DNA from 3 places in the Alteromonas sp. AWJ4_199 genome. Region 1 is predicted to be linked to each of the others. Evidence: predicted binding sites of a transcription regulator. Region 1 holds the regulator's gene; each other region holds the start of a gene.

What was found. Region 1 encodes FNR, which switches genes on or off when oxygen is low (the NO sensors DNR and NnrR bind a similar motif). Its sites were predicted from a motif close to TTGATCTAGATCAA; they were not measured.
Region 2: the regulator FNR is predicted to act here: its motif matches at 4,949-4,962, upstream of clpB (ATP-dependent chaperone ClpB).
Region 3: the regulator FNR is predicted to act here: its motif matches at 4,895-4,908, upstream of ccoG (cytochrome c oxidase accessory protein CcoG).

The regions. Positions count from the first base shown of each region.
Region 1 covers NZ_JBSWUR010000001.1:211,629-218,300, reverse strand. Annotated here, with positions in the region: gene ttcA (tRNA 2-thiocytidine(32) synthetase TtcA) at 1-739, opposite strand, end outside; gene uspE (universal stress protein UspE) at 967-1,890, opposite strand; gene fnr (fumarate/nitrate reduction transcriptional regulator Fnr) at 2,168-2,908, opposite strand; gene ACXAER_RS00900 (sulfite exporter TauE/SafE family protein) at 2,954-3,613, opposite strand; gene ccoS (cbb3-type cytochrome oxidase assembly protein CcoS) at 3,600-3,830, opposite strand; gene ACXAER_RS00890 (heavy metal translocating P-type ATPase) at 3,832-6,282, opposite strand; gene ACXAER_RS00885 (FixH family protein) at 6,282-6,672, opposite strand, start outside.
Region 2 covers NZ_JBSWUR010000001.1:787,093-793,764, forward strand. Annotated here, with positions in the region: gene prsT (XrtA/PEP-CTERM system TPR-repeat protein PrsT) at 1-323, shown strand, start outside; gene dld (D-lactate dehydrogenase) at 342-2,045, opposite strand; gene clpB (ATP-dependent chaperone ClpB) at 2,179-4,755, opposite strand; gene pgeF (peptidoglycan editing factor PgeF) at 5,006-5,761, opposite strand; gene rluD (23S rRNA pseudouridine(1911/1915/1917) synthase RluD) at 5,778-6,672, opposite strand, start outside.
Region 3 covers NZ_JBSWUR010000001.1:1,606,843-1,613,514, forward strand. Annotated here, with positions in the region: gene ACXAER_RS06975 (amidohydrolase family protein) at 1-427, opposite strand, end outside; gene ACXAER_RS06980 (SDR family NAD(P)-dependent oxidoreductase) at 500-1,291, opposite strand; gene ACXAER_RS06985 (acyl-CoA dehydrogenase family protein) at 1,639-3,399, shown strand; gene ACXAER_RS06990 (DUF3016 domain-containing protein) at 3,494-4,036, opposite strand; gene ACXAER_RS06995 (hypothetical protein) at 4,144-4,506, opposite strand; gene ccoG (cytochrome c oxidase accessory protein CcoG) at 4,972-6,402, shown strand; gene ACXAER_RS07005 (serine/threonine protein kinase) at 6,399-6,672, shown strand, end outside.

The DNA.
Region 1 (6,672 bases):
GACCTGGGAAACGGCGGTTCCAGTCTTGAAGCATTGCTTTTATGTTCTGGCGCTGTAGATTTTCCTGTGAACCACAAAGGTTGCAAGGAATAATCGGGAACTCAGCAGCTTGAGAGTATTTTTCAATGTCTTTTTCTGTGCAGTAAGCCAAAGGACGAATTACTATATGTTCGCCGTTATCGCTAACCAGTTTTGGCGGCATAGATTTAAGCTTGCCCCCGTGAAACATATTTAGGAAAAACGTTTCAAGCATATCGTCGCGGTGGTGACCTAATGCAATTTTAGTGGCGCCTAATTCTTTCGCCGTGCGGTATAAAATACCACGACGCAAACGAGAGCAAAGCGAACAAGTCGTTTTTCCTTCAGGAATTTTGTCTTTAACAATAGAGTAGGTGTCTTCTTCTACAATCTTGTAGTCAACGCCAATGCTGTCTAAGTACTCGGGCAAAATATGTTCAGGAAAACCAGGCTGCTTCTGGTCAAGATTTACCGCAATAATATCAAAATGAATAGGCGCAATCTTCTTTAAAAACAATAAAATATCAAGCATGGTATAGCTGTCTTTACCGCCCGATAAACACACCATAACCTTGTCGTTGTTTTCAATCATACCGAAATCGCCAATGGCCTTACCCACGTTGCGACGAAGTCGTTTCTGAAGTTTGTTGAAGTTGTACTTTTGCTTACTTTGCGCGGCGTTTAACGTCGGCGCATCAGCACTGCTTGTGCCTAAACTCATAATTAACTAGCTTGGTTTGTGATAAAGGCGCCATTATACATTAAAGCGCCTTTTCGAGACTATGGCTGTGTTGTTAAATTTATCGAGAAGCGTTAAGTACTGATTTAAGCGTGTATGATTAACTCTCGGAATTAACCGCTAAATGCGCAGGTTTTTTAACGCCCATCGCCGATTCGCCATTTGTCGCCACCAAGTGTCTTGGTATTTAAGCGCAATTAAGTCGTTAACTACACGGTTATCGGTGATCCAAACCCATCTGGCTTAATCGCAAGTACGTCACAATTTAGTTCATCAATAACGTGCTCGGCAGTATTGCCAATAAGCGCCGCCGAAATACCAACCCGTCCCACGGTGCCTATTACAACTAACTCGGCATCGAGTGTTTTAGCCACTTGCGGGATAACTTTTTCAGGCAAGCCTTCTTTCACCACACATTTATTTTCTGCAATACCATATTTCAGCGCGTGACTACGCATTTCTTTCATATGATGATTTTTTACCGCATCGTGATATGTATCAGGGTCAAACTCTGGCACTTCAATGGCAATGTTAAGTGGAGTTGTAGGGTAGCTATTCACTAAATTAACGTTACCTTTCAACAAAGAAGCATAATCGTTAGCGATGATCGTAAGCTTGTCGTTTAACGCAGCATGCTCGTCATCTTCGCTGCCTACGTTTACTGCAGCTATAATTTCACCGCCTTCTGGCCAGTCGTGTTCTTTAACGAGCAGTACAGGGCGTGGGCACTTGCGCATTAGATGCCAGTCTGTAGGGGTAAAGATCACTGAGGCAAGGTCGTCATGTTTTTTAGTGGCTTTTACCACTAAGTCGATTTGGTTATTAAGGGCGTAATAAATAATCGACTCATAAGTACGGTTATTCCACTCAACCACAATATCGGTCTCTGAAAAGCCTTGTTCTTTTAGCTGGGCAGATAACCATTTGGCGTGCTCTTTTGTAACGGCATCGCGCATTGATTCACGTTCGTCGGGGCTAAGCATGGTTGTCATATCGTAAGACAAATCATATACCACCATCATAGCGGTAACCGTGGCGCCGGTTTTTGACGCAAGTTCATAGGCACGGCTTAGGGCAGGCTGGTTGTCACGTTCCGCGTCCACCACGGCAAGAATTCGTTTACACTCAATCATAACGTCTCCTCAACTACAAAGCTTTGTATGGCTGTCGACATCGATATTGTTTCAAAACCGTTTACATTAACTATAAACGACATTTAGAAAAACGTGAGTTGTTTTCGATCAAGGATTAAATAATTCGTTGATAAAAAAAGGGCCAATTCAAATGTTACGGGAGCTTTAACGCCCAATGGATGGATATCGTGTAACCCAGTGAGGGAATACAGTGAAACTTTAAAGGTTAAAACTAAAAAGCGCGCATGTAGCGCGCTAAAGATACCAGAAGAATAAATTAACCGTTACAGACTACGCTAGGGCCATTTAACGCCTCTAACTTGGTATTTAACCGATCAAAATCCAAAATAGAGATCAATTTACCGTCAACCTTGATAATGTTTTCCTTCTGAAAACGGCTCAGTAAACGGCTAATGGTTTCTATCGTTAAGCCTAAATAGTTTCCAATTTCGTTGCGCGTCATGGTTAAGTGGAATTCTCTATGGGAAAAGCCGCGTTCCTCAAAGCGCTGAGAAAGATGTGAGATAAAATATAATAAACGCTCTTCTGCAGTACGCTTGTTTAAAAGCATGATCATGTCGTGATCTTGTTTTATTTCAGCGCTCATGAAGCTCATGATCTGGTGGCGCAGCTTTGGAAATTGCACTGACATTTCGTCGAGAGTCTCGTAGGGAAGCTCACACACCATGGCTGTTTCTAGCGCAGAGGTGTAGCTTTGGTGTTTGTTCTCTCTTAATGCATCGAAACCGATAATGTCACCAGGAAAGTGGAAACCGGTAATCTGTTCTTCACCTTCGGTATTAGTCACAAATGATTTGAATGAACCGGTTCTCACTGCAAATAGAGAACGGAATTTATCACCAGTTTGAATCAGAGTGTCACCTTTATGAAGCGGCTTCTTGCGTTCAATAATATCGTCAAGAGATTCGATTTCTGTTTTGTTTAACGCCACCGGTAAACACAGGTGACTGAAACTACAGTTTTGACAGTGAATAGAAAATTGGCTTCCTTTGCTCATAATGCACGCTCTGTAAAAGAATACCCGACAATAATACACCCATTTTTAAACGATTGCGCTATGAATAAGATAAGCGGCATATATGGCCATTATTCCTGCAATAATTTGTTTAACATGGTTATGTTGAAAACATCGAACTATATACTGGCTACCAGCGCTTGCGGCGAGCAAGGTGGGTAATGTACCTAAACCGAAGAAGAACATAATGCCAGCGCCTTCTAGCGCATTCCCCGCCGCGAGAGACCAGGTAAGTGTGGAATACACCAACCCGCAAGGAAGCCAACCCCAAATAAAACCATAGGGAATAGCGCTAAAAGGGGTTTTAAAAGGTAAAAAACGCTTAGATAATGGCTGCAGTTTGGAAAATAAACCTTTTCCTGCGTTTTCCAACACCGTTAAACCCGTCCACCATTTGCCTAAATAACAGGCCAGCAACAACAGCATAAGGCCGCTTAGCAAGGATAGGGCATAGTTGGCAAGGGGCACGTAGTCGGCTGCTATTTTGCCAAGCGCCCCGGTTATTGCTCCGGCGATGGTGTAGCTCACTATACGTCCCATGTTATAGGCAAGGGTATAGGGTAGTGCTGAAGCGCCTTTAGGCGATACCATCCTTAGCGCAGCGACAATTCCACCGCACATTCCCACACAGTGAACTCCGCCGGCTAAGCCGATAAGAAAGGCAGAGAAGTAGTTAATCCCTTCCATTTGGCGCTTGGCTTTTGTCTACTTTATTGTCTTGAAGTTGCTTGCGTTGCTCAGCTAGCTTTTTTTCTTCTGGCGGAAGGTCATCGTCAAATAGAATACTGTACCCCTGACGGTCTAGATCCTCGAATTGATTAGTTTTCACCGCCCAAAAGAATATCACGATAGCGACAGCGACTATGATAATGGCGATTGGAATTAATACGTAAATAATACTCATGCTATTTGCTCAAAAGTCGCGTTGAGTTTGTGACTACAATAATACTGCTTAACGACATACCAACAACAGCCATCCACGGTGAAAGTAGGCCAGACACGGCGAAAGGCAGAATCAAAACGTTGTAACCTACCGACCATCCTATATTTTGTCTAATTTTTTGCTTCACTTGGTGAGCGGTTTTAATCAGTTCAGGTACAGAAAGTAGCTGATCGCCAAGTAATATGACATCAGCAGCAGTTTTAGCCACGTCTGTGGCATTACCCACTGCAATTGCCACATCAGCGCTGGCAAGAACGGGCGCGTCGTTAATACCGTCACCCATCATCATCACTTTCGCGCCAGATTGCTGCATAGCCTGTACAGCATCGTATTTCTGCTCTGGTGTGAGCCCACCTTTAGCTGTTGATATTGGCAAGGAAGCGGTAAGAGCGTCCACGTTTTGTTGTGTATCGCCACTTAATACTGCAAGGGTGTGACTTTTTGCCAGAATATTTAAGGTTTCTTGAGTATCCTCTCGCAACGTGTCGCTTACCTCAAACGCCGCCATAATACGGCCCTTCACCGTGAGAAAGACATTGGCTGACGGATAATCCTTAAGAAGATTTTGTTGTGATTCGTGGACACAAAATTGGGCAGAGCCCATTGAAAACAAGGTGTCGTTAATTTCACCGCTGATGCCGCCTCCTGGCGTCACGCTAAAATTAACCACATTGTGGATAGTAGGTCTGCTGGAGGAATTATCCGTACCATGGACGTTACTACCGCCAAGGGTTTTATTTGGGCTAAAGGCTTTTGCAATAGGGTGCTCAGAGCGCGACTCTAGAGCACGGGCAATTGAAAGTGCACTGTCACTGTCTACACCGTCAGCATACCAGGCATTTGAAATGGTAAATTTGCCTTGTGTCAGCGTACCGGTTTTATCCAGTGCGATAGTGTCAATGCCAGTGATTTGCTCAAGCGCATCGGCGCGTTTTAGTAAAATACCTTGTCGGTTTAACTTTGCCATAGCGCAGGTTAACGCTGATGGTGTAGCCAACCCTAATGCGCAAGGACAGGTTGCTACCAACACGGAAATGGTGATCCAAAACGCATCATCACTGCCGTTATAGGCCCAAAAGCCATAAGTTAAGGCAGAAACCAGCAAGACAGCTGTCACAAAATATCGAGAAAAGTTATCAGCTATTTGTGCCGCTTTAGGCTTATTCGCCATAGCACTTGCTTGCAGCCTTACAATTTGATTTACCAGTGCATTTTTGAGAGTTTGTGTCACTTTAATGGTAAGGCTGCCGTCTTGACACACAGTACCACCATATACGGTGCTACTGTTTGACTTGCGCACCGGGCTAAACTCACCGGTAAGCATAGATTCGTCAACCGCAGCGTTACCTTCTGTTACCAGCCCATCAATGGGGATGGTTTCACCAGGCTTAACCAGCACTACATCGTTCACTTTTAATTGCTTTGCTAAGCATTCAGTAACGCTGCCATCTGGCATTAATTTAGTCGCTGACACAGGAACATACTGCATCATATTGGCAGAGATCTGTGCGGCGCGATGACGGCTACGATGTTCTAAAAAGCGGCTAAGTAATAGCAGGAAAATGAACATACAAATAGATTCAAAATACACTTCACCTTGCTCTAATACAGTAGAGCGAATTCCTGCAATGTAAGTACCGAATATTGCGAGCGTAACGGGTACATCCATATTAACCGTTCTTGCGCTTAGCGCTTTCGCGGCGCCCACATAAAAAGTGCTGCCTGAGTACAGTACTACAGGTGTAGTAAGCGTAAGGGCAACCCAGTAAAAATACTGTCGAGTTTCTAATTCAATAGCGCCAAACCAGTCAAAATACAGCCCTGTCATCAGCATCATTACTTGCATGGTCATAATGCCTGCAAGGCCAAGCTTCTTCAGAAAGGTCTTTTGTTCGCGTTTATAACTGGCTTCGTGTTCATCGGGGTGAAATGGCGACCCAATATAACCAATGCGTTTTAGTGTAGAAAGAATTTGGCTAAGCTTAATTTGAAACGGTGACCAAGTAACTAAAGCGCGACGCTCTTGGACGTTTACCGCGACTTGCTTTATCCCTTCTACTTTTGATAATTGCTTTTCGATAAGCCATCCACACGCAGCGCACGTGATACCTTCAAGGGTTAATTGAATCTGCTTATCTTGCCCCTCATCAAAAACGAATTCTTCTTGAAGAGCAGGGTCGTCATACACTTTGAGTTTGTCGAGTGTCTCTAGAATGCCATCGTCAGATTTTTGCGCCGGTTCGGTTCTAAACTGGTAATAGTCTTCAAGACCATTGGTTACAATGGCTTCGGCCACGGCTAAACATCCAGGACAACACATGTCGCGTTGCTGCCCTAATATGACGGTAGTAAATTTTCCATCGTCGGAGCCCGCAATAGGCAAGCCGCAATGGTAACAGTCGTGCTTGGCCATTATGGATTGAATTTCATCTTGCCAGAGTGGGGCAGATAGATGGTATTTTGAATTTTCCAGCTATCATCAATAGGGGTTAGCGATACGCGCCATTTACCATCAAGATCTTCTTCGACAAAACCGCGATAAATACCCCTAGCATCGCGGCTTAATAAAACGCTGACATCACGCTCTTCAAGCGTTACGTGATAAAAGCTTAGTTTAACCGCATTACCTTCTTGTGGAATACCTGAATGAAACTCTAGCGCTATGCTGCCATCTTCAATGGTTAAATCGGTAGTGATATTCATGCGACGGGCTACGGCTTCTTTATCCAATCGCGCATTAATTGCTTTTCCTTCCTTGTAGTAGTCGTCCACCACTAGGCTATCTTCAGTACTAATAGCAAGC
Region 2 (6,672 bases), 580 kb from region 1:
CGATAATGCATATTGAAAAATCACTGATCACCGCTAAAAACTATGCGCGGCAGGCATATGAGCTGCAGCCTAACTCTTCGAAAATACTAGACACCTTTGGGCATATTAAAGCGCTACAGGGAGATTATGAGGGTAGTCTTAAAATGCTTAGAGACGCATTCGCAAGAGACGCGAATGACCCTAACATTCGCTATCACCTTGGCTACACGCTAGCAAAATTGAATAGAATTGAGGAAGCCAAGAAAGAGCTAGAGTATGCAGTAAACGTAGAACGCCCCTTCTTTCGACGTCCGCAGGCTAGAACATTATTAGAGAGCCTATAAGGCTCTCTTCGCATACAGCTAAAGACAGCAGGAACAATTGCGTTTGTGCTTTTCCATCTTACCAATGCCTGGGTTAAAAGTATTGGTAGGGTCTAGCTTTCTGTAAAACTGCTGTAGAGTACTCTCCGCTGTATACAAATGACCAACGTTATGCTCGGCAGGATATTTAGCGCCACGGCTGTCTAATAGTGCCAACATGTCTGCTTTTACTTTTTTGGCATCACTGCCCTTTTTAAGTATGTAGTCTTGATGAAAGACATGGCAAAAGAAATGGCCGTAATAAAGCGGCTTTTCTACATGTTTGGCTATGTGCTCAGGCAACTCCTCTACCCAAAACTCGTCATTGCGGCGCAACGCAATATCTAACGCTAAAATATCTCCGACTTGTTTGTCATGCATCATTTGATAGCGCACCGCAGCTCCCGCAGCGGCGAAACGTAGTAAAAAGGCTTTAGATGCTTCCTCTTCATTACAGGTAAGGTAGTCACCATCTAGCTTCTCTTCAGTAAACAGTTTAGCTAAAAGTGTTTTTGCCTCTTCAATACCGCCATCACTCATCTTAAGAATAAGATGATGTTCGTATTTGTCGCGGTAGGTTCTCAAACTTGTAGGGATTTGGTCAGAGAAAAGCTTACTCCCAAACTGCATAACTCTATCGCTTAGGTAACGAGGCATAAAAGGCAGCTTGTTAAGCACAGCATCCACTCGCCCTTTAAATGCAAACATTTTAGGTAGTGAATCTGTACCCAAACGTTCAATACTTAATATGGTATCTTTGCCGTAAACATCTGCAATATCAAACATATCTCTATGCAGGTATTCACCTACTTCGGGAATGTTTTTAAAGGTCGACAGAATGTCTCTGCGAATACGAGTAAGTACAGCAGCATCGTTCGTTCCGATATAAAACGTTTGCTCTTTTTTAGGTACTTCAAACGTATCTAAGCGCACCGCGAAAACGGCGATTTTACCGGCGCATCCACTGGCTTCGTAAAGCCGTGTTGGATCGGCATTGAAGCGGCTCGGCGTATTTACATTAACATCTCGAACTATTTGTTCATAATCACTAGCAGACGCTTTCTTACTGGTTTCTGGGAGTGATTTTGAAAAGTTGCCTGAAGCGAGGTTACCGATAATTTCTTCAGGTTTTTCACCCAAGTCTATTCCTAAATGATTAACCAGCTTTAAATCACCGTTAGCATCTATTTGTGCAAATAGCGACAACTCCGTATAAGCGGGGCCTCGTTTAACCAATGCGCCGCCAGAATTATTAGCTACACCACCAACGATAGACGCCCCCAAACAGGACGATCCAATCACCGAATGTGGCGCGCGACCAAGGGGCTTTAACATTTTTTCAAGCTTAAACAAGGTTGCCCCAGGAAAACTCAACACTTGGTTACCATCGTTTATTAAAACGATATCATCCATGGCTAAGGTGTTAATTACCACCACAGGTCTATCGTAATCATTTCCGCTCGGAGTAGAACCTTCGGTCAAACCGGTTTTTGCAGCCTGCATAATGATGATGCAGTTGTATTCAACGCAAATCTTAAGCACTTCCCAATATTGCATTAGCGTATGTGGAAACAGTACGGCCAATGCCTCACCTTCACCCGAGCGCCACCCTTTTCGATAGTGCTCAGTTTGGCGTTTTCCAACGGCAAGGTTGCTTTCCCCGAGTACGCGTTTAAATGCGTTAACAATTAGGGCTGTTTCCATGTATGACTCCTAACACTCACGCTGAAATTTCTCTAGCAGGTAAACTAAAGGAAAACACAGTGCCAAGGCAATAATAAAGCAATAAAAAAGGCACTGTTTCTAGTGCCTTTGAATTAAAGATTTGGTTTGCTGATTAACCGCTTACTACAAATAGACCGCTTTCGTCAGCATCAATGCGAATAGTGGACTCGGGTATTAGTTCACCCGCTAGCAGTTGCTGTGCGAGTGGATTTTCAACCTGCACTTGTATCGCTCGCTTAAGCGGACGGGCGCCAAACACGGGGTCGAAACCTGCATCGGCTAACTTGTCCATAGCTGCGGCAGACAAAGTAAGTTTGTAACCTTTTTCCGCCAATCGTGCTCTTAAGGAAGCAAGCTGAATTTTAGCAATAGACTTAATTTGCTCTTTACCCAACGGATGGAATACCACAATATCATCCACACGGTTGATGAACTCGGGCCTGAAGTGCTGCCCTACTACGCTCATTACCGATGCTTTCATATCGTCATACTGACTTTCGTTGTGCTTATCTTGAATGATGTCCGAACCCAAATTAGATGTCATGATCACAACCGTATTTTTGAAATCTACGGTGCGCCCTTGTCCATCAGTCAGTCTGCCGTCATCCAGCACCTGAAGTAAAATGTTGAATACATCAGGATGTGCCTTTTCAACCTCGTCCAATAAAATGACCGAGTAAGGCTTGCGACGCACCGCTTCGGTTAAGTAGCCACCTTCCTCATAGCCAACATAGCCAGGAGGTGCGCCCACTAAGCGTGCTACCGAGTGTTTTTCCATAAACTCAGACATATCGATACGCACCATGGCGTCTTCAGTGTCGAACATGAAGCCGGCCAAAGCTTTACACAACTCAGTTTTACCCACGCCAGTTGGCCCTAAAAATAGGAATGAGCCAATTGGACGGTTTGGATCGGCAAGCCCCGCACGTGAACGGCGAATAGCATTTGATACTGCTTCAACGGCTTCTTCTTGCCCTACTACACGTTTATGAAGGACATCTTCCATACGCAACAGCTTCTCGCGCTCGCCCTCTAGCATTCTCGCTACGGGTATACCCGTCCAACGAGAGAGCACATCAGCAATTTCGATATCCGTTACTTTATTTTTAAGTAACGTGGTTTCGCGGGTTTCATTTTCTGCCGCTTGCTCAAGCTTGGCTTCAAGCTCAGGAATACGGCCGTACTGAAGTTCCGACATCCTATTCAAATCAGATGCGCGGCGAGCAATTTCTAAATCAAGCTTTGCTTGTTCCAGCTCCCCTTTAATGGTTTGGGTGCCCTGCATGGCATCTTTTTCATCTAGCCATACTTTTTCTAGCTCTGCATACTTGGTTTCAGCCTGCTCGCGCTCTAGTTCAATCATTTCAAGGCGTTTATGGCTAGCATCATCGGTTTCTTTAGCAAGGGCTTGCTCTTCCAACTTAAGCTGGATAATTCTGCGCTCTAAACGGTCCATATCTTCTGGCTTTGAGTCTATTTGCAGACGTATGCTAGAGGCCGCTTCATCAATAAGGTCGATGGCTTTATCCGGCAATTGACGGTCACTAATATAACGATGTGACAAACTTGCCGCTGCGACAATAGCGGGGTCTGTGATATCGACAGAGTGATGAAGCTCATAACGCTCTTTTAAGCCTCGAAGAATAGCAATAGTGTCCTCTACGCTTGGCTCTTCAACCAATACTTTCTGAAAACGACGCTCTAGCGCAGCGTCTTTTTCAATGTACTGACGATATTCGTCTAGCGTGGTTGCCCCCACACAGTGAAGTTCACCGCGTGCCAGCGCCGGTTTTAGCATATTCCCAGCATCCATGGCGCCATCGCCCTTCCCTGCACCTACCATGGTGTGCAGTTCGTCAACGAATAGAATGACGCGGCCTTCTTCTTTAGCCAATTCGTTAAGAACGGCCTTTAAACGTTCTTCAAACTCACCGCGGTATTTAGCCCCTGCCACTAACGCGCCCATATCTAGGGCAAGAACGCGCTTGTTCTTTAAGCCTTCAGGTACTTCGCCGTTAATGATGCGCTGCGCTAATCCCTCAACGATGGCGGTTTTACCCACACCAGGCTCACCAATAAGTACGGGGTTGTTTTTGGTTCTGCGCTGCAGAACTTGAACGGTACGACGAATTTCGTCATCACGCCCAATCACTGGGTCAAGCTTGCCTTGTTCCGCTCGCTCGGTTAAGTCTGTAGTGTACTTTTCAAGGGCCTGGCGCACATCTTCAGCGTTAGGGTCTGTCACCTTCTGTCCGCCACGCATATCATCGATAGCGCCTTCAATGGTGTCTTTGGTGATATTCAAACTTTTAAGGATCTCACCCAATCGCCCTTTATCTTCAAGGGCTGCTAACACGAAGATCTCCGACGTTATATATTCGTCTTTTCGTTGCTGAGCAATCTTGTCGCAAAGGTTAAGTAAAATGCCACTGTCTTTGCTTAACTGAACATCACCACCAATACCTTCAATTCTAGGTAAACGTTCAATAGCCTGACTCAAAGCAGAACGAAGCGCATTAACATTAATGTTTGCTTGGTCAAGTAGCGGGCGTACTGAACCACCCTGCTGGTTTAGCATGGCAGTCATTAAGTGGACAGGTTCAATATATTGATGATCTCGCCCCAATGCGAGTGATTGAGCATCGGATATTGCGAGCTGAAATTTACTGGTAAATCTATCTAGTCTCATAATCTCAACCTAATAAGTGAACAACTATACCTGCGGTAACACACCGCGATTACGAACATTTTAACTCTCGCTGAGTGGGTAATGATCTATGCGGACTGGTATTGCTTATGTTCTAGTTATGTAGGCTGCTCAATTGCGATTCAAGTATGAGATTGAAAAGTTAGCCAAAAAGATAACAAATACTGTAGAAACTTTGATTTAGCGCAAATAAATGAAGGGGTTAAGAACTAATGCCCATAGGATTAGATATCTAAAGCATACCTATTACGCTGACCATGCGCCCAGTTGTGCGTTTGTTTTGATGAGTGGCTCTCCGATGCGAATAGAAGCGTCCCTCGTCAGTGTAAGTACACAGGTTACTTTGCGTAATATCTTCAACGCCAGCTTGCTGCAATTGCATCTGTGCTACTAAAGGTAAATCTAAAAGGTATTTACCCTCATTACTACTATTGGCAACGGCGCCGGCTACATGGCGAAATTTACTCGCCAGTTGAGCATCCACTTCATAGCAAGAACCGCTGATTGCAGGGCCTATCCAAGCCATGATTTTATTCTCATCGCAGTTAAATTGCCCAAGAGCATTTCTGATAATATTAGTCTCAAGCCCTTTCCACCCTGCATGCACTGCTGCCACCTCTTGCCCACTCTCATCACATAATAGGATGGGCACACAGTCAGCAGTCATTACTGCACAAAAGTGCGACTTGGAAGAAGAGTATGCTGCATCCGCAGTAGTATCCACGCTTGGCAGTGACACCACGCGATTGCTGTGTATTTGCTCTAGCCACGTTATCTTTTCGCTGTGTGGGATCAGGCTTCTATTGGCTTTAACTAATAAAAGGTCATCCCCCACGTGAGCCCCAACGTTCAAGCCTGCGAAATCACCTAAGCTCGTGCCTCCTTTTCTTGTCGTTGTATAAGCGACAATATTAGAGGGGCATGACCACGCTGGAGTAATCAAATCCAGCGTAGATGAAATAGGTGAATTTGCATCTGACAATGTCATAATACCTACTCCCTAGTTAGAGCATATCTTGCGGATTGTCCGTTGTGTCTTTTTTGACTGCTTTAAGCAAGTCCTGCATATCTTGAGGAAGCGGCGCTTTCCAAGTCATCCACTCTTCAGTTTCGGGGTGAAATAGTGAAAGCTGAGCTGCGTGCAATGCCTGACGCTGGAACCCTCGAAGCGCTGTAATAAACTCCTCAGACGCACCTTTAGGCAAACGCGGACGCCCGCCATAAACCTGATCGCCCAACAGTGGATGTTTTATATGCGCCATGTGCACGCGAATTTGGTGCGTACGACCAGTTTCAAGCTTCAAACGCAAGTGAGTATAAGCACGGAACTTTTCAATAACGCGATAATGCGTTACTGCAGGTTTACCCATTTCGCGAACTGCCATATGCGTGCGCTTTGTGGCATGCCTGCCAATAGGCTCATCTACAATCCCACCCGCAACCATAGTACCTAAAGCGATGGCTTCATATTCACGGCTCATCTCGCGGCGCTGTAGCTGATCAACAAGGTGCGTTTGCGCAGGTATTGTTTTTGCCACTACCATCAGGCCCGTAGTGTCTTTGTCGAGACGGTGGACAATGCCTGCACGTGGAACTTTGTCAATTTCGGGATAGTGATTTAGCAATGCATTAAGCACTGTACCGCTCGGGTTTCCCGCGCCAGGATGCACGACTAAATCAGCAGGTTTATTTATTACCAAGATGTGCTCATCTTCGTAAACAATATCTAGCGCAATATCTTGCGCAACACTTGTTACCTGCACATCCATTTCGGCTTGTACAGTAATGAGTTCATCCATTTGCATTTTGTGTCGAGGGACAGTGATTACTTCACCATTTACCGCAACATTTCCGTCCTGAATCCAAGTTTTTAACTTAGAACGAGAATATTCAGGGAAC
Region 3 (6,672 bases), 1.4 Mb from region 1:
GCGACGCCATATAATGCAGTCCCCATTTGACCTTAGGGGAACGTAAAAGGGCTTCAGCATCACCATCTAATATATGACGAAGCCCGCGTACTGAGTTGTACTGCTTTAGCTTATCAATATGACTGCCAACAATATTTCTCGTTAAATCGATACACCCAACCGAACAAAATGGCAGCGTACAATGACGCTCCAAGAACGCAATTTCACGCCAGGGTCTTTCGTTATCGTAACCCGCTTCAATGTGAACAAAACCACCTAACAGCCCTAACGACACGCGATAGAGCATGTGCTCTGTAGTATGTTTTGCAATCGCTTTTTTATCTGGCCAAAAAGGGGCGTTGGCTGGTTTCAGCCAATTATAGTGCCCTTCGTTTAAGGCAAAGAAGTGAATATGAGGGTCTATCCAAGTGAATGAAGGCTTGCTCATCTTTGTTTATAAAACCTTGGTGTATGCTATTGCTGATAAGGCATTTCGCGTTGCTTTTCTATTCAGCTCTTTCTATTGTGCTGTGTAGCCCCCATCAACCGCATACAAGCTACCTGTGATGAACGACGCTTTGTTGCTGCATAGAAAATAGGTCAGTTCAGCCACGTCTTCGGGCTGGCCCAAACGTCCAATAGGTTGTGCAGCGGCTTCTTCAGCTACCACTTCATTTTTATCTGCCCCAGAACGTGCCACATAATTATCAATGGCGTTATGAAATAGAGGGGTTTCGATGGTACCTGGGCATACCGCGTTAACGCGGATATTATAGGGTGCGTAGTCAAGCGCGGTGGTTTTCGCCATAGACGCCAACGCACCTTTGCTGACACCGTAGGCGAACGAATTGCGCTTTCCAATAAAGGACTGATCTGAGCCCATTACCACAATCGCGCCGCTGCCCTGCTCTTTCATGGTTGGCAGGCAAGACTTAATCGCGCCGTACGCCCCTTTTACGTTCAAGTTTAGTACCTTATCAAGCAGCGCTTCATCAGTATCTTCAATGGTTGCTGAAACATGTATACCGGCATTACACACCAATGCGTCTATGCGTTGATAAGAACTAATAACCTCATTCACCGCGGCTTCAATATTACGCACAACACTTACATCACACGGCTTCCAGATAGCATTAGGTAACGCTTGCTCAAAGTCTCTGATATCTAAATTAATGACTTGATAACCGTTTTGACTAAACAGCTTGCATACCGCAAAACCGATACCCAAGCTTCCCCCCGTTACAATGCAAACCGGGATCTGCGCATCATCACTGCTATGTTTAAGGTTTTTCTTCGCGCTTTCTGGATTCATGTTTTTATGTACCGTGTTGCTTGTGCGTATGTGAACGGGTTATTTCAATGTAGGCTAAGCATGCCAGTGAGAATTTGAATTGCAAGCGAGCTTACCACTTGAGTTCACTTTTCTATATTAACACCAATGCGTCAGTCATCATCATCAGAGCCTGTGTGACCTTTGCTGCACATTTAAAGTCCACGAGTCTTGGTAAACCTATGTGTTTCTCTCATATCAGTCCGCATAGATCATTACCCACATCATCCAAATTTATTATTAACTTTCCTTTAACGGACTATTCGGACTACGCTTTTTGTGACTATAATAAGCAAAATTAAAACACTTGTTTGAAAAAGGAGTCATCCATGCCTCTATACCACGCCCCTACAACTGATTTTCAGTTTTTGTTAAAAGACTGGCTTGGACTTGATGCTCACTACGAAAAGCTCGGTATCAGCGACTTTGATAGCGAATTAGCCAACGAGATTATTGCACAGGGTGCAAAGTTTGCTCTAGATGTGGTTGCCCCACTTAACCGTGAAGGCGATGAAGAAGGCTGTACGCTGAAAGACGGCAAAATTACCACACCTAAAGGCTTTGCTGATGCCTATCAGGAATACGTTGCAAACGGTTGGAATGCCATGTTAGGCACTGCCGAGTACGACGGACAGGATTTGCCGTACACCATGGCTGTGCCTGTTCACGAAATGCTAAATGCGGCGAATTTAAGCTGGCGCTTAACCACCATGCTGACAGAAAGCGCAACCCTTGCGGTTACTAAACACGCCAGTAAAGAATTAAAAGATATCTACCTTGCTAAACTAATCAGCGGTGAGTGGACAGGTACCATGAACCTGACCGAACCTCATGCGGGAACCGATTTGAGCCTGCTTAGTACTAAAGCTGAGCCTCAAAGCGACGGCAGCTATAAAGTAACCGGTAATAAGATCTTTATTACCGCAGGTGATCACGACTGGAGTTCGAACGTTATTCACCTTGTACTAGCTCGCTTGCCAGACGCACCGAAGGGCGTTAAGGGCATCAGCTTGTTCTTAGTGCCTAAGTTCCTTCCAGATGCCAGCAATGAGCCGGGCGAGGCGAACAGCTTGTCTGTAGGAAGTATTGAACACAAAATGGGGATAAAAGCGAGCCCGACTTGTGTGATGAACTTTGACGGTGCAACCGGGTATCTTGTTGGTGAAGAAAACCAAGGCCTAGCATGTATGTTCACCATGATGAACGATGCACGCTTCCAAGTAGGCCTACAAGGTTTAGGGGCGGCAGAAGCCTCTTACCAAGGCGCACTGACCTACGCCCGCGAGCGCGTGCAGTCTCGTGCACCACAGGGTATCCAAAACCCAGAGGGCAAAGCAGACCCAATCGTATTTCAACCTGACGTAGCGCGTATGTTACTTACGCAGAAATCACTGATTGAAGGCTGCCGTGCACTTTCACTTTTCTATGCCAAGTTTATGGACGTTGAGAAGCTTGGTGAAGGTCAAGAAAAAGAAGATGCCGACAAGATACTTCAGTTTTTAACCCCAATCTGCAAAGCTTTTATGACGGATATGGGCCTTGAGACCACCAGCCTAGGTGTACAAGTATTTGGTGGTCACGGCTTTATTCGTGAATGGGGTATGGAACAACTTATGCGCGACGTGCGCATTGCTATGTTATATGAAGGCACCAACGGTATTCAGGCGCTAGACCTTATTGGTCGTAAGCTTACCCGCGATGGCGGTCAAATGATGGAAGCGACCTATAATGCGTTTAACGCTTTGGTCAGCGACATTCAAGACAGTGAGGCGAAGGGTCTGGCTCAAGGTATTCTTGATGACTGGCGTGCATCTTCAGCCGATTGCTTAGGTATGGATGCCACCACCGCTGCTGCAGCTGCTTGTGATTACTTGGCATACAGCGCCTATTCGTTGATTGGTGTACTGTGGTACAGCATGGCCGACAAAGCGCAAGCTTCAGGTAACGCGGTCCTTGCAGCGTCTAAGATGAAGACACGTGACTTCTACATGGAACGTATCTTAGTACGTCGCGATGCGCACAAAGCCGCTTATAAAGCTGGCCCTGAAAGCACCCTTGCAATATCAGGTAATGAGTTTGATTATCTGTAGGTAGCTTGTATTTTTATAGCCCGTGAAATGAGGGTTATAAACACAAAAAAGGTCACTATATGTGACCTTTTTTATTGTGATTTGAACGAATGCGTTAGTCGTTCGCCGCTACTTGTGTTGAAAACGTATCTGAAAACCAATCGTTAAGCATGGCTTTTTCGTAGGATAGCGATTCCGTTCGATTGCGACGTATATTCGATTCCATAAAATCCATATCTTTAAGTTTTACATCTTCACCGCTTAAAATGACTTGACCGTCGGCATTAGCTAACGAGTAACTAAATGTCATTCTAGGAATATCAATGCGCTTAATGATACGCACGTCACTGCCAGCGCCGTTGCCAAATCCCACAAATTGACTCGGCCACACTTGGCCGGCTAAATCAACGTTCGTTACCGTCATAGACAATACCTGCGATTCCGGCAATTCACTGGCTAATTCAACGATATGCGATTCGAGCTCTTTTAAGGTGCGCTCTCGAAAGCGTTTACGAGATTCGTTAGTCGGCCTCACATCACTGTAAGACTCCGGCTCATCCCACGTAATTTTAACCTCAGCGGCTTGAGTGGGAACAAAAACGGCAAGCCCTATTGCTGCGGCGCAACTTAAAAAGGAAAAAGTACGTAATTTATTCACTTTCATGCTCCTACATTCAATTGATTTAACATCAAGCTAGCAAGCATTACGAAAGGTTTATAACACGCTATTGAGAAAGCGTACTCTCGACACAAAGGCAAATGTGACTATTCAACTTGCATAAATCGTGATTGCTTAATGATTAGGCATAGTTTAGCGCGTTTAGTTCCCGTGAAGTTTGGGTTTATGTCATCTGTTTCGCAATAAGCACGATGAAAGCGTTTAACGCTAGCGCCATCGGTTGTGATTTGTTTGACGTAATCCTGTTGATAGGGCTTTAGTGGGCTTAGCTGGATATTTATTTTGTCTTGTAAGCTATGCAATTCCTTTCGTTCAGGAAGTGTTGCAACAACCGTCAGCCAATTAGAAATAGAGTTTTGAATATCTTCGAAGAGATACTGAACAAAAGAAGATCTCAACACTATGATTAAAACAACAATTTCGGCAGCGATTATAAAAAACCTTAACATGACTTCTCAGCTAATTTTTGACAGATGTTTACGACAAATGGTGCCAATTTATTGAACACATTTAACTACACATGCTCAATAAACTTTTGTTAACTCACACTTTATTTGCGGACACTTTACATCATTTGTACGCTAATTGACCACAAATATTTCCCTACCAATGTATGATACTTTAATGATGCTCAATACAATGGACATAGCTCAAGTGTGTTAAACATGCTTGAACACTCATTTCTATATTAGCAAATATGACGTTCGATAATTTCAACTGATCTTGGCACTGTATCCATACCATTACGCATAGATTCAAGAAAAGAAGAAACCATGAAACTTTCTGAAGTTTCAGTATTGACTGAAATTTTAAAAAGATAGACCATACGCCGTATTATTGATCTATATTAAGTATGACGTGTTGAACGCAGTTATACTGCACAGGCAGTTTGTTACGTCACATAAGGTTAAGCTATGAATGAACAAATACCGGTCAAAAACGTAACACCGGTAAAAGTACATAAACCCAAAGGAGCCATAGAGGGCAAACGGCATGACTCACGCAGCCGTATTTATGTGCGCGCCGTGCAGGGCCCATTGGAGACGTTTAGACGTTTCTTCGGTCTTTTCTTTCTAGCCCTTTTTGCCATTATTCCGTGGATTCAGTACAACGGCCATCAGGCGGTACTGCTTGATATCGGCGAACAGCGTTTTACTATTTTCTCGCTTACCTTGTGGCCTCAAGACCTTACCTTACTGGCCTATATATTCATTGTTTCCGCTTTTGCATTATTCTTTGTCACCACCTTCGCAGGTAGAGTGTGGTGTGGCTTTATGTGTCCACAAACGACATGGGTATATATATACACTTGGTTTGAAGAAAAGTTCGAAGGGCCACGAAACAAGCGTATAGCCCTTGATGCACGCAAGATGGATACCGACAAATTTTTACGTAAAACGGCAAAGCATACTGCTTGGGTTCTGGTAGCATTATTAACTGCGCTAACCTTTGTCGGCTACTTCACCCCCATCGATGCCTTGTTTGTTGACTTTGTCACATTTGACACCAGCTTCTGGGCGGGTTTCTCAGTTATCTTTTTTGCAGTTTGTACCTACGGAAATGCAGGCTATATGCGTGAAATTATGTGCACGCACATTTGTCCTTATGCACGATTCCAATCTGCCATGTTCGACAAAGATACCTTTACCGTATCCTACGATGCAAAACGGGGCGAACAACGCGGTCCACGCCCTCGAAAACTTAGTCACGAGCAGGTGCAGGAGAAAGGCTTAGGTGACTGCATTGACTGTAATTTATGTGTTCAAGTCTGCCCTACCGGTATTGATATTCGCAACGGCCTTCAATACGAATGCATCAACTGCGGTGCTTGTGTTGATGCCTGTAACGGCGTTATGGACAAGATGGGCTATCCCAAAGGCCTGATAAGCTTTACCTCGGAAGAAGAACTTGCTGGCGGTAAAACTCATATATTGCGCCCTAAATTAATTGGGTATTTTGTCGTACTTGTTGTTATGACCGGTTTGCTATTCGCTAATATTTGGATGCGCAGCCCCACCGAAGTCGACATTATCCGCGATAGAAATTCCCTATACCGCGAAACCAATGAAGGGCTAATTGAGAACGTCTATACCATAAAAGTGCTCAATAAAACCCAGCAAGAGCAAACGTATACGATTGCTGTAAAAGGTCTGCCTGACTATGAGTATATAGGTGAGCAAACTGTAACAGTTGAAGGCGGTGCGGTGTATAGCACGCCAATTTCAGTTGCAACTGACGCCTATAATCTGGAAGATACGGTTACCGATATTTTTATCAGTGTAACCACCACAATTGATGGGGAAACGGTTACTGTTGATGAGCCAACTAAGTTCCTTTATCGATGACAGATTTTTCATTCTCTGGGCTTAGCCCAGACACCATATTAGATGCCCTGGAAAGTCAGGGCATTTTTCTTCAAAGCGGTTTGCTAGCACTAAATAGTTATGAAAACCGCGTCTATCAGTTTTTGGCTGAAGACGGTCAGCGCTATGTAGCAAAATTCTATCGCCCAGGTCGATGGACCGACGCTCAAATTCTTGAAGAACACGCGTTTGCTGCAGAGCTAATCGATAACGAAATCCCATTGGCTGCACCTATAGCTTTAAACGGTAAAA